Regions from separate parts of the Solibacillus sp. FSL K6-4121 genome, predicted to be linked through region 2. Evidence: riboswitches for the same ligand, from Rfam matches in the RefSeq annotation. Region 2 holds a riboswitch; each other region holds the start of a gene.

What was found. A riboswitch is a leader RNA that binds a small molecule or an ion and turns the genes downstream of it on or off. The one in region 2 is predicted to bind thiamine pyrophosphate.
Region 1: it holds a riboswitch for thiamine pyrophosphate, as region 2 does, so the genes downstream of both, tenA (thiaminase II) here and thiM (hydroxyethylthiazole kinase) in region 2, are expected to answer to the same signal.
Region 3: it holds a riboswitch for thiamine pyrophosphate, as region 2 does, so the genes downstream of both, thiD (bifunctional hydroxymethylpyrimidine kinase/phosphomethylpyrimidine kinase) here and thiM (hydroxyethylthiazole kinase) in region 2, are expected to answer to the same signal.

What each region holds. Positions count from the first base shown of each region.
Region 1 covers NZ_JBBOCS010000002.1:640,690-643,973, reverse strand. The annotation lists gene thiO (glycine oxidase ThiO) at 1-876, opposite strand, end outside; gene MHH95_RS12615 (thiamine phosphate synthase) at 860-1,459, opposite strand; gene tenA (thiaminase II) at 1,481-2,173, opposite strand; TPP riboswitch at 2,246-2,344, opposite strand; TPP riboswitch at 2,398-2,496, opposite strand; gene MHH95_RS12605 (M14 family zinc carboxypeptidase) at 2,564-3,284, opposite strand, start outside.
Region 2 covers NZ_JBBOCS010000001.1:378,449-381,732, reverse strand. The annotation lists gene MHH95_RS02040 (GerAB/ArcD/ProY family transporter) at 1-30, opposite strand, end outside; gene MHH95_RS02035 (spore germination protein) at 30-1,538, opposite strand; TPP riboswitch at 1,721-1,820, shown strand; gene thiM (hydroxyethylthiazole kinase) at 1,964-2,806, shown strand; gene MHH95_RS02025 (MTH1187 family thiamine-binding protein) at 2,803-3,102, shown strand; gene MHH95_RS02020 (thiamine phosphate synthase) at 3,104-3,284, shown strand, end outside.
Region 3 covers NZ_JBBOCS010000002.1:1,475,329-1,478,612, reverse strand. The annotation lists gene MHH95_RS17085 (glycoside hydrolase family 18 protein) at 1-949, shown strand, start outside; TPP riboswitch at 1,117-1,215, shown strand; gene thiD (bifunctional hydroxymethylpyrimidine kinase/phosphomethylpyrimidine kinase) at 1,304-2,116, shown strand; gene MHH95_RS17075 (bifunctional 2',3'-cyclic-nucleotide 2'-phosphodiesterase/3'-nucleotidase) at 2,295-3,284, shown strand, end outside.

The DNA of each region.
Region 1 (3,284 bases), on a different contig from region 2:
CTGACCAATTCCAGGAAAGAGTTCCTTCGCTTTTTGAATTAATGTTTCCATGCCATCTAGACTTACGTGTTCTGACCAATCATTTTCCTCCATAGTAGCTCCAATAACTAGCTCCCCATTATTTCTAGGAACGATATAGTATTTATCATGAAAAATAGTGTGTTTTAAAAAAGTGCTTCTTCCTTCCACAGCAATACATTCCCCTTTGACCGGTGTTATTTGCTGCTCTACTCCTAGCTGCTGAAAAAAAGGATTACTCCAAACACCCGCAGCAATAACAACCCGTTTTGCTTTGATCATCCCTAGTGTTGTATCTATTTGAAAAGAATCCAACTGCTTTTGAATCTTTAACACCTTTGTATGTTCAAAAATGGATGCACCGTAAACTTGTGCCCCTTTAAAAAAGGCCTGACATACACGATACGGCAATACACTAACATCCTCTTCAATATAGGCAGCTCCTATTATATGCGGGGAAACATCGGGTTCTAGATTTCTTACTTCATTTGCCTCAAGCCATTTCACAGTAGGCAGTGTGAGTATTGCTCCTAATTCTTTCTTGTCACGTTCAGAAAAGGCCAGCTTTAAAATCCCTCCCTTTTTGCAGCCAATATCAATGCCACTTAGCCCGTATAGTTCATCCTTTAACTTCGTATAAAGCGCCTGACTGTATCTCGCAAAAGTGAAGAACTCCTTTCCATCGCCTTCATATTCCGAATGTGCTCCAAGCATACCCGCCGCTGCACTTGTCGCTTTTAGTCCAATTCGACTTTCCTCAAGCACGGCCACCTCAACTTGATTCTTTGCTAAATAAAAAGCAATTGCACTTCCAATAATCCCTCCGCCAATTACGACTACGTCATAGCTTGCTTGCATCTTTAATGGCCTCCCTGTATTGGTTCGCTGCTGCACACGGATGCGTTTCCGAAAAAATACCCGACATAACTACAATCCCATCTGCATTTACATCATGGAGTGCCTGGACTCGATCTACATGAATTCCTCCAATCGCGAAGACGGGAATTTTTAAGTTCTTTTTCATTTCATTAATAGGAGAAAGACCGTTTGGAACCTTTCCCTTTTTGCTGTTTGTTTCAAAGCAATGTCCATAAAGAACATAATCAGCCCCTTGCCGCTCTGCCTCCATTGCGCCTGTATAATCATGAACCGATTTCCCTATATTGAGATGCGGAAATTTCTCTTTCACCTGTTGTACAGAAAACCCTATTTCGGGTAAATGTACTGTGGGAATATCGCTATACAAGGCGATATCCACAAGACTATTTATGATTATTTTCTCTTTTGGAACCTCTCCTGCATCCAAATATTCAAGTAGAGTTATCACTTCTTTTATTGTTTTTGTCTTTTCACGTATTTGTATATAATCCACACTTTGCTGTATCTGAATAATTTTTTGCGCTAATGCTAAAATCGGCTGACAATCATCTGTTACTGCCATTAACTTCATACACCTATGCCCTTATAAAATCGTAGCATGCTCATTCATATACACTTCCTGTTGCCAATCCTGACAAGTCCAGGACATTTCCCAAAACTGCCATTCATAATAGCAACTGCGCTTGAAATGGGCTGTCAATTCACGTTCATCATTTCCTGGCATCTGTGCAAATCGATTCATCATTTCCTTTTGTTTTTCAATTGTTTCCTCCATCTCAGCAGAGGCATATAAATCAATCCACTGCTGATACAACTTAACACCCGGTGTTGCTTTTCGTAATGCGACCCCGATTTCCTGATATAACCACGGACAAGGTAGTATCGCAGCGTATGCGTCGGCAATCGCCCCTGTATAAAATGCTTGATACATATGACTAACATAATTGTACGCTGCAGGTGCTGTTTGGAAATTTCTGATTTCTTCAGGTGTAACGTGCAATTCTTTAAAAGTCGTACGGTGTAGCTCTAACTCTGCTTCCCGTATAAAGTTCGCGGTTTCCAGGAAATAAGCTACATCCTCATCCTCATTAGCTTTTGCTGCCAGCATCGCTAGTAGTTTCATATAATGCTTTAAATAATAGGCGTCCTGCAGCATATAAAATTTAAACTTTTCCAGCTCCAATGTTCCATCAGCAATACCTTGTACAAATGGATGCTTCAAACTGGCCTCCCAATAATATTCCGTTTGCTTTCTTACTTCTTTACAAAAATCCATCCTATTTCCTCCTTGGAGGCGTAAGCAAAAAAGGCACCTCTACAAAAAGTAGAGATGCCTAAAAAAGTGCATATGTACGCACTTATTGCTCCCTACGCCAGTATTAACTGTCAGGTTCTAAGGGTCAGGTTTTAACCTTCTCAACACAAATGTGTCCCCCCGCAATTAAAAAATTTGCAAAAGAAAAGCTCTCCAAAAAGATGGAGAGCGCCACGTACGATTATTAGCTTGTACATTTTGCTCCCTACGCCCGTGTTAACGGAACAGGTTCTAAGGGTCAGGTTTTACCTTCTCAACACTTACGTGTCCCCCTGCAAATTCATTTAATTACTACTAGTCTACTGATAATTCTGAATAAATGCAACGGTAATTTAAATTTTTTCCTACTGCCTACCATTTTCTCGCTTCATTCGCTACGTAAAGTCCGACAGTTTTATTTTGCTTCCAAACATTGTTCCAGCGTTTTAGTGGCACCGAGGCTTCACCGGCATATGGTGCAATTTCAACCGTCATCGCAGGTCGGTCTTTAACTTTTGTGAAGTAGTCCTCAGAAGCTGCGATTGGTTCGTTTTTTGTTGTTACGGGCATCATTTTATAGCCTGTAATTGAGGAAACTCCCTTTACTAGCTTTTTAGTACGAGCAAATTCGGTCTTCGCTCGACTCCAATATATAATTTGACCGGAAGAATGATAGGATACATAGGCTAAATGATTGCCGCGATCAATCAGTCTTTTCATTGCAAGTGCTTCAGGCTCTGTATTCGGCGCCTTACCTTTATATTCTTTAAACGAAGGCTTTGTCATTTTTATTAATTGCCAGTTCACATTGAATTGACGATTTAAATCGACACCATTTATATTTGCTTTCCAACGATTAAAATTGGAGCTCCCATTCATCGCTCTTAACTTGGCCATAGGTGTTTTCACTTTTCCACCTTGTGAAAGTGTTACACCATCTGGGTTAACCATTGGTACAAACACAATACTTACCTCACTTAATATCGTTTTTACATCATATTTTTCTATCTTCGTACCATTCAAGTAAGCCTTTAAATATGTATCAATCATTTCCATCAGCACATTGGTCGTCATATGTTCCCGACCATGGAAA
Region 2 (3,284 bases):
AATCGATTCATTGTTTTTATAAAGTTTCATTACTTCACTGATCCTCCGTCTTTCTTTTTCCTATTCGATTTCAGGAATGGCTGAAATGAGCGTTTTGACAATACTGTAATCGGAGCCCTTACGACAATATTTTCAAGGGTCCATAAGTTGCCTGGAGAAAATGATTGTGTATATGGAATACCAATACTTTTTAAGTTGGCAAGATGAACATAAATCATAATAAACACTAAAATAATTCCGTATAGTCCTAAAATTGCGGCAGCAAATATAGTAGCGAGACGAACTATTCGCAAGCCAATCGCAAAGCTGTAATTGGGTATTGTGAATGCACAAATGGCTGTTAGAGAAATAACTATAACCATGATGGGAGTTACAATCCCCGCCATAACGGCAAGTTGACCAATAACTATACCGCCTACAATCCCAATTGTCTGACTGATTTTATAGGGGAGTCTTGTTCCAGCCTCCTGCAATACTTCATAAAAAAAGACGAGGATTAAAGCTTCAATTAAGGACGGAAATGGAATCCCTTCCCTAGCGGCAGTTATCGTAAATAATAGCTGAGCCGGAATTAATTCTGGATGGTATGAAATTAATGCAACATATAGGGCTGGTAAAAATATAGTCATGTAGAAAGAGAATAAGCGCAATAATCGTAGTAATGAACTTATTAACCAACGTTGGTTATAGTCTTCTATTGACTTTAATGAATCCCCGAAAGTGATAGGCATTAAGAGAGCAAAGGGTGACCCTTCAACAATAATGGCTATTTTACCTCTCAATATATTGAAAGCCACCCTATCCGGTCTTTCTGTATCTAAAATTTGTGGAAAGGGTGACAGAAGATTATCTTCAATCCACTGTTCAATAAATCCAGAATCCGGTGCGAAATCAATATCAATTGTTTTAACGCGACGCAAAACTTCCTGTAAAAGGTCTTCTCTTACAATCCCATCAATATAACAAATGGCAATTTTCTGGTTGGAATGTGTGCCAACTTCCATCATATCGACTCGAAGATTGGGGTCTTTGATTTCCTGGCGAATGAGCGAGAGGTTAATTTTAAAATTCTCTATAAACCCTACTCTGGACCCTCGAATAACGGATTCAGATTGCGGCTCCTCAAGGGCACGATATTCCATTCCGCTCGTTCCGATAAGTGCGGCTTCACTTACACCTTCCAGTAAGAAAACTGTATCGCCGGCTAAAAGCGTTTTAATTACCTGCTTCATTTCCTTTGATCTGTTGATCTCAGCAATGGCAATTATTTCTTCATAGACATGATCAAACAAATTCGAGTGAATATGTTTTCTGTTTAATTCAAGAATTTTTAATATATTTTTATTTAATAAATCCTCGTTTATAAGCCCTTTTATATAAATTAAAGCAAAAGGATGGTTCAACCGGCCAATTCTGCTTTTTCGGATAATAAGATCTGCAGAATTTCCAAGTATTTTTTTTATTACTGCAATATTTTCATCTAATTGGCCATCGAGATATTGGCGACTATTGTTTTTTTCATTTGAAGATTGGACCATTTTCTTAACTCCTGTTCAAATGATGTAATAAGTTTATTGTTTTATTTTTTCCAAATAATATGCAATTCATACTTTAATTCGATGTATTATTGAACCTTTATAACGTTGGTATAGAGGCACGTAAATGTATGAATTTGACATTCGACATACCTGTTGATAGTATGGAGGAACAAACAAAATAGCATATATTGCGGGGGGACTCTTTTGAGTTGAGAAGGTTAAAACCTGACTCTTTGAACCTGTCAGTTAAAACTGGCGTAGGGAAGCGATTCATTATATTTATAAGCAATAATTTGAATTGTGCTTTCCCATTTATTTAGGGAGAGCACTTTTTTGTTTTTTATGCTAAGTGAATTTCTACCTGTAAGACCCGTCTTGTGAATCTATTCGTTCATATGAAGAATGATTATAGAAAGGTGATGGAAATGGCTACTAAGCAGGAGATACAAAATGAAATTATCCAGGCTGTAGAAACAGTAAAAAAGGCGAATCCGATGGCAGGTTCCATTACAAACACTGTCACGATTAATTTCGTTGCAAATGCACAGCTTGCTGTTGGAGGTTCTGCCGCTATGGTGTATTTACCGGATGAAGCAGAATTTATGGCTAAAGCGGGGGGAGCAACCTATATAAATGTGGGTACGCTATTACCTATTTATCAAGAGACATTACCTCATGTAGCAAAGGTATTGCATGAAACAGGAAAACCATGGGTGTTGGACCCTGTCGCTGTAGGCATTGGTTCACTAAGGACAGAGCTACTACAGGAATTTAAGGCATTTAAACCGACCATTATTAGAGGAAATGCATCAGAAATTATAGCATTGGCAGGTTTATGGGCATTAGATGGAGGAGCAGAGGAATCAAGGGTACGAGGTGTGGATGCTACAGATTCTGTACACGAGGCTAAAAGAGCAGCGATTGCTCTTGCAAAGTGGACGGGTGGTGCGGTTGCTGTATCAGGAGAAACGGATTTAATAACAGACGGCTCTATTATAGCTATCTCTTATGGGGGCTCTCATTTTATGGAGAGAATTACGGGGGCAGGCTGCTCGTTAGGTGGAGTTGCCGCTGTGTATGCAACAGCAACTACTCCGTTTATTGCAGCCATTACTGCTAGTGCAGTATACAATGTAGCTGGAAAACGCGCTGAGTTAAAAGTAGATGGTCCAGGAAGTTTCCAAGCGCAGTTTTTGGATGAATTATATAAAGCAACAGCAGAAGAAATTGCAAACAACTCATTTGATTTGGAGGAGATTAATTTATGAATACATTAGTAGCAGTAGCAATTGCGCCTTTTGGTGTAGGGGATGAATTGGGACAGGAAATCGCCGAGGTTGTGAAAGTCATTCGAGATTCGGGGTTACCGAGTCGAACTACATCAATGTTTACAGAAATTGAGGGAGAATGGGATGAAGTGATGAAAGTAGTAAAAGAAGCGACTTTTATACTTGCAGAAAAAGGAATTCGAACAGAAGTGGTGTTAAAAGCTGATATCCGTCCGGGATATACGAATACGATCAATACAAAAATAGATAAAATAAATGATATTTTAGGAGGGTAATATGGGTAATATCAAAAAGCTTGATATTTCAGCCTATTTAGTTATAGGTCCTGAAAATACAAAAGGCCGTCCAGTCGCAACGATTATTAAAGAGGCAGTAAGTGCGGGCTTTACTTGCATCCAAATACGTTCCAAAGTTGCTTCTGCAAGAGAATTGATTCAATTAACACGTCAAGCAGCAG
Region 3 (3,284 bases), on a different contig from region 2:
CGAAGTAAGTGAGCTACTAGTAAATCAAGTTCGTGAAACGAGTCCCTATTTAACGTATTTAGCCCTATTCAGCTATGAAGCAGGACGGGATGGTTCATTAAAGGCACCAGTAATTGAACCATTACCTAGTTTGGCGGCAGAAAATAATGCGAGTATTGCAATGGCGATAACGAATTTAGAAGATTATCAGTTCAGTAGTGAGCTAGCACGTGATATTTTTCAAAGTAAAGCAGTACAAAACTTACTTTTTGACAATATTATTGCAGAAGCAAAAAGAATTGGGAATGTTTCGGATATCCATTTTGATTTTGAGAGAATACCAGGTGACCAAAGGGAAGCCTATAATAATTTCTTGAGAAGCGCGGTAGAGCGTATGCATGCTGAAGGTTATACAGTTTCCACGGCACTGGCGCCAAAGTCGAGTGCGAATCAGCCAGGGGAATGGACGGTAGGTCATGATTATAGAGCTCATGGGGAAATAGTAGATTTTGTTATGCTAATGACATATGAGTGGGGGTATTCAGCAGGACCTCCTCTGGCTGTCTCCCCGCTCCCTCAAGTTGAACAAGTAGTTCAATATGCTTTAACGGAAATTCCGGCAAATAAAATTTTACTTGGGCAAAATTTGTATGGGTATGATTGGACGTTACCTTTTGTGCAAGGGGGAGAATATGCAGAAGCATTAAGTCCACAGCGTGCAATTGAAATAGCCAAACGTTATAATGCAGCCATTCAATATGACTATACCGCACAGGCACCTTACTTTAACTATTATGATGAGCAAGGACGTTCACATATTGTATGGTTTGAAGATGCACGTTCCATTCAGGCAAAATTTAATCTAGTAAAAAGACTGAATTTACGGGGTGTCGGTTACTGGAAACTTGGTTTACCTTTCCCCCAAAACTGGCAACTTATCGGTTCAAACTTTAATGTCGTTAAGAAATAAAATAGGAATAAATAAAAACTCAGATGAAATGCTTATAGCTCATCTGAGTTTTTATAAGTGATGTGGCAATTTACAATCGTACTTCGCATTAGAAGTATATTATGAATCTAAAAATTTACCATTTACTTGCTATGTAAATTTTATTCTGATACACTCGACGTAATTAAATGCATTTGCAGGGGGACACATTTGTGTTGAGAAGGTTAAAACCTGACCCTTAGAACCTGACCGTTAATACGGACGTAGGGAGCAAAGTACAATTATACATATGTACTTACTAAGACCCCGCGTATTTTACGTGGGGTCTTTCTTTTGCAGTGTCACTTAATAATATTTTTATTAGGAGTGGTAAAAATGATTGCATGTACTATAGCAGGATCCGATAGTGGGGGCGGGGCTGGCATCCAAGCTGATTTAAAAACCTTTCAAGAGCTTCGAGTATTCGGTACATCAGTGATTACAGCTTTAACGGCTCAAAATACAAAAGGGGTGCATGGAATCTATCCTGCTACTGCTGATTTTGTAAAGGATCAATTAAATGCAGTAATCGATGATTTTGATTTAAAAGCTGTTAAAACAGGTATGCTGTTTAATGCAGAGATCGTAGAAACAATTGTCTCGGTATTGGAATCTAAAGAAATACCACTTATTGTAGATCCAGTAATGATTGCAAAAGGCGGTGCTAGCTTACTGAAAGAGCAAGCAACAATAGCTTTAAAGGAAAAACTACTTCCGGTTGCTACGGTTTGTACACCGAATATACCCGAAGCAGAAGTATTGACCGGGCTAACGATCAAAACCGAGGAGGAAATAGAGCTTGCAGGGGAATATTTATTAAATTTAGGTATGCAATGTGTAGTGATAAAAGGTGGTCATTTAGCGGGTAAGCATGCGATTGACACGGTGTTTATTCGAGGGGAAAAGCCTTTTAAAATGAAAACAGAAAGACTGAAAACAATTCATACACATGGAACAGGATGTACATTTTCAGCAGCAATTACTGCAGAAATTGCGAAGGGGAAGCCATTAAAAACAGCGATCATTGAAGCAAAAAAGTTTGTCCAATTAGCAATTCGTTACCCACTGAATATTGGTCATGGATTTGGTCCTACAAACCATTTTGCCTACCAGGAGCACCGAGGAATTTGCGATGTGCAAGTAATTTAATTAATTTATTGAGTAAATTGTACCCGTTTCTTGAAGTGAATAGCTTGTGGCATTTTTTTAACTCTCAAAAAGTACTACTTGCCTAGATATAGTAATGTATCAATTTGCTCTTTTCTACTATTCTGGCAATTTAGTATGATGGACTTGTTGAACAATTTAGATAATAGGAGTGAAAAAAATGTGGAAAAAACTTTCTGCTTCGGCCCTTACATTAACACTTTTAACTAGTGGAATGGCTGGGGTATCAGCGGCATCTACTTCCAACAATGAAGAAATGACACGCGGAGATTTTGTGAAGGCAGTCATTGATGCATTAGGGGTAGAAGTAGGTTCTGGACAATCCGTTAAATTTAAGGACGTACCCGATTCACTGAAGCCATATATTGAAAAGGCTGTGGAACTAAAGTTAATTAAAGGTAAAACACCGACACAATTTGCACCAAATGAAAAATTGACACGCACACATGCCTTCCTTATTGCAGCTAGGGGTATACAGGATGAAAAACAATATTCCGAAAATGTATTAAATCAATTTAAAGATGCGAATAAAATTGGATCTGGGAATCGTCAAGAGATGGCAAAGGCAGTAGAGTTAGGCTTATTAACAGGCTATGAAGACGGGACGATCAAACCGAATGAGTTTGTCACGAAAATGCAAATGCAAAAGATTCTGCAGCGGTTTTTAGCGGAATATAACCCAGTTGAAGCAAATACGACCGTGGCATTGCGCATTTTAGGTACGACGGATATTCATACTAATATTATGAACTATGATTATTATAAAGATGCGCCAACGAATAGTTTAGGCTTGGCAAAAACTGCGCTGCTCATCGAAAAAGCCCGTGAGGAAAACCCGAATACGGTATTATTTGATAATGGAGATGCCATTCAAGGAACGCCTCTTGGCTCTTACATTCAATCCGTGAAAAAATTAAAAGAAGGAGAAGTCCATCCTTCTATTGCATCAATGATTGCGCTAGATTATGATGCAGCGACTTATGGCAATCATGAATTTAATTACGGTTTAGAATTTATTGATGAAGTAACAGATGATGCACCATTCCCGTATGTTAATGCGAATGTACGAAATGCTTTAACTAAGAAATTAATGTATGAACCGTATGTCATGATTGAAAAAGAAGTACTTGATTCTACAGGAAAAAGTACG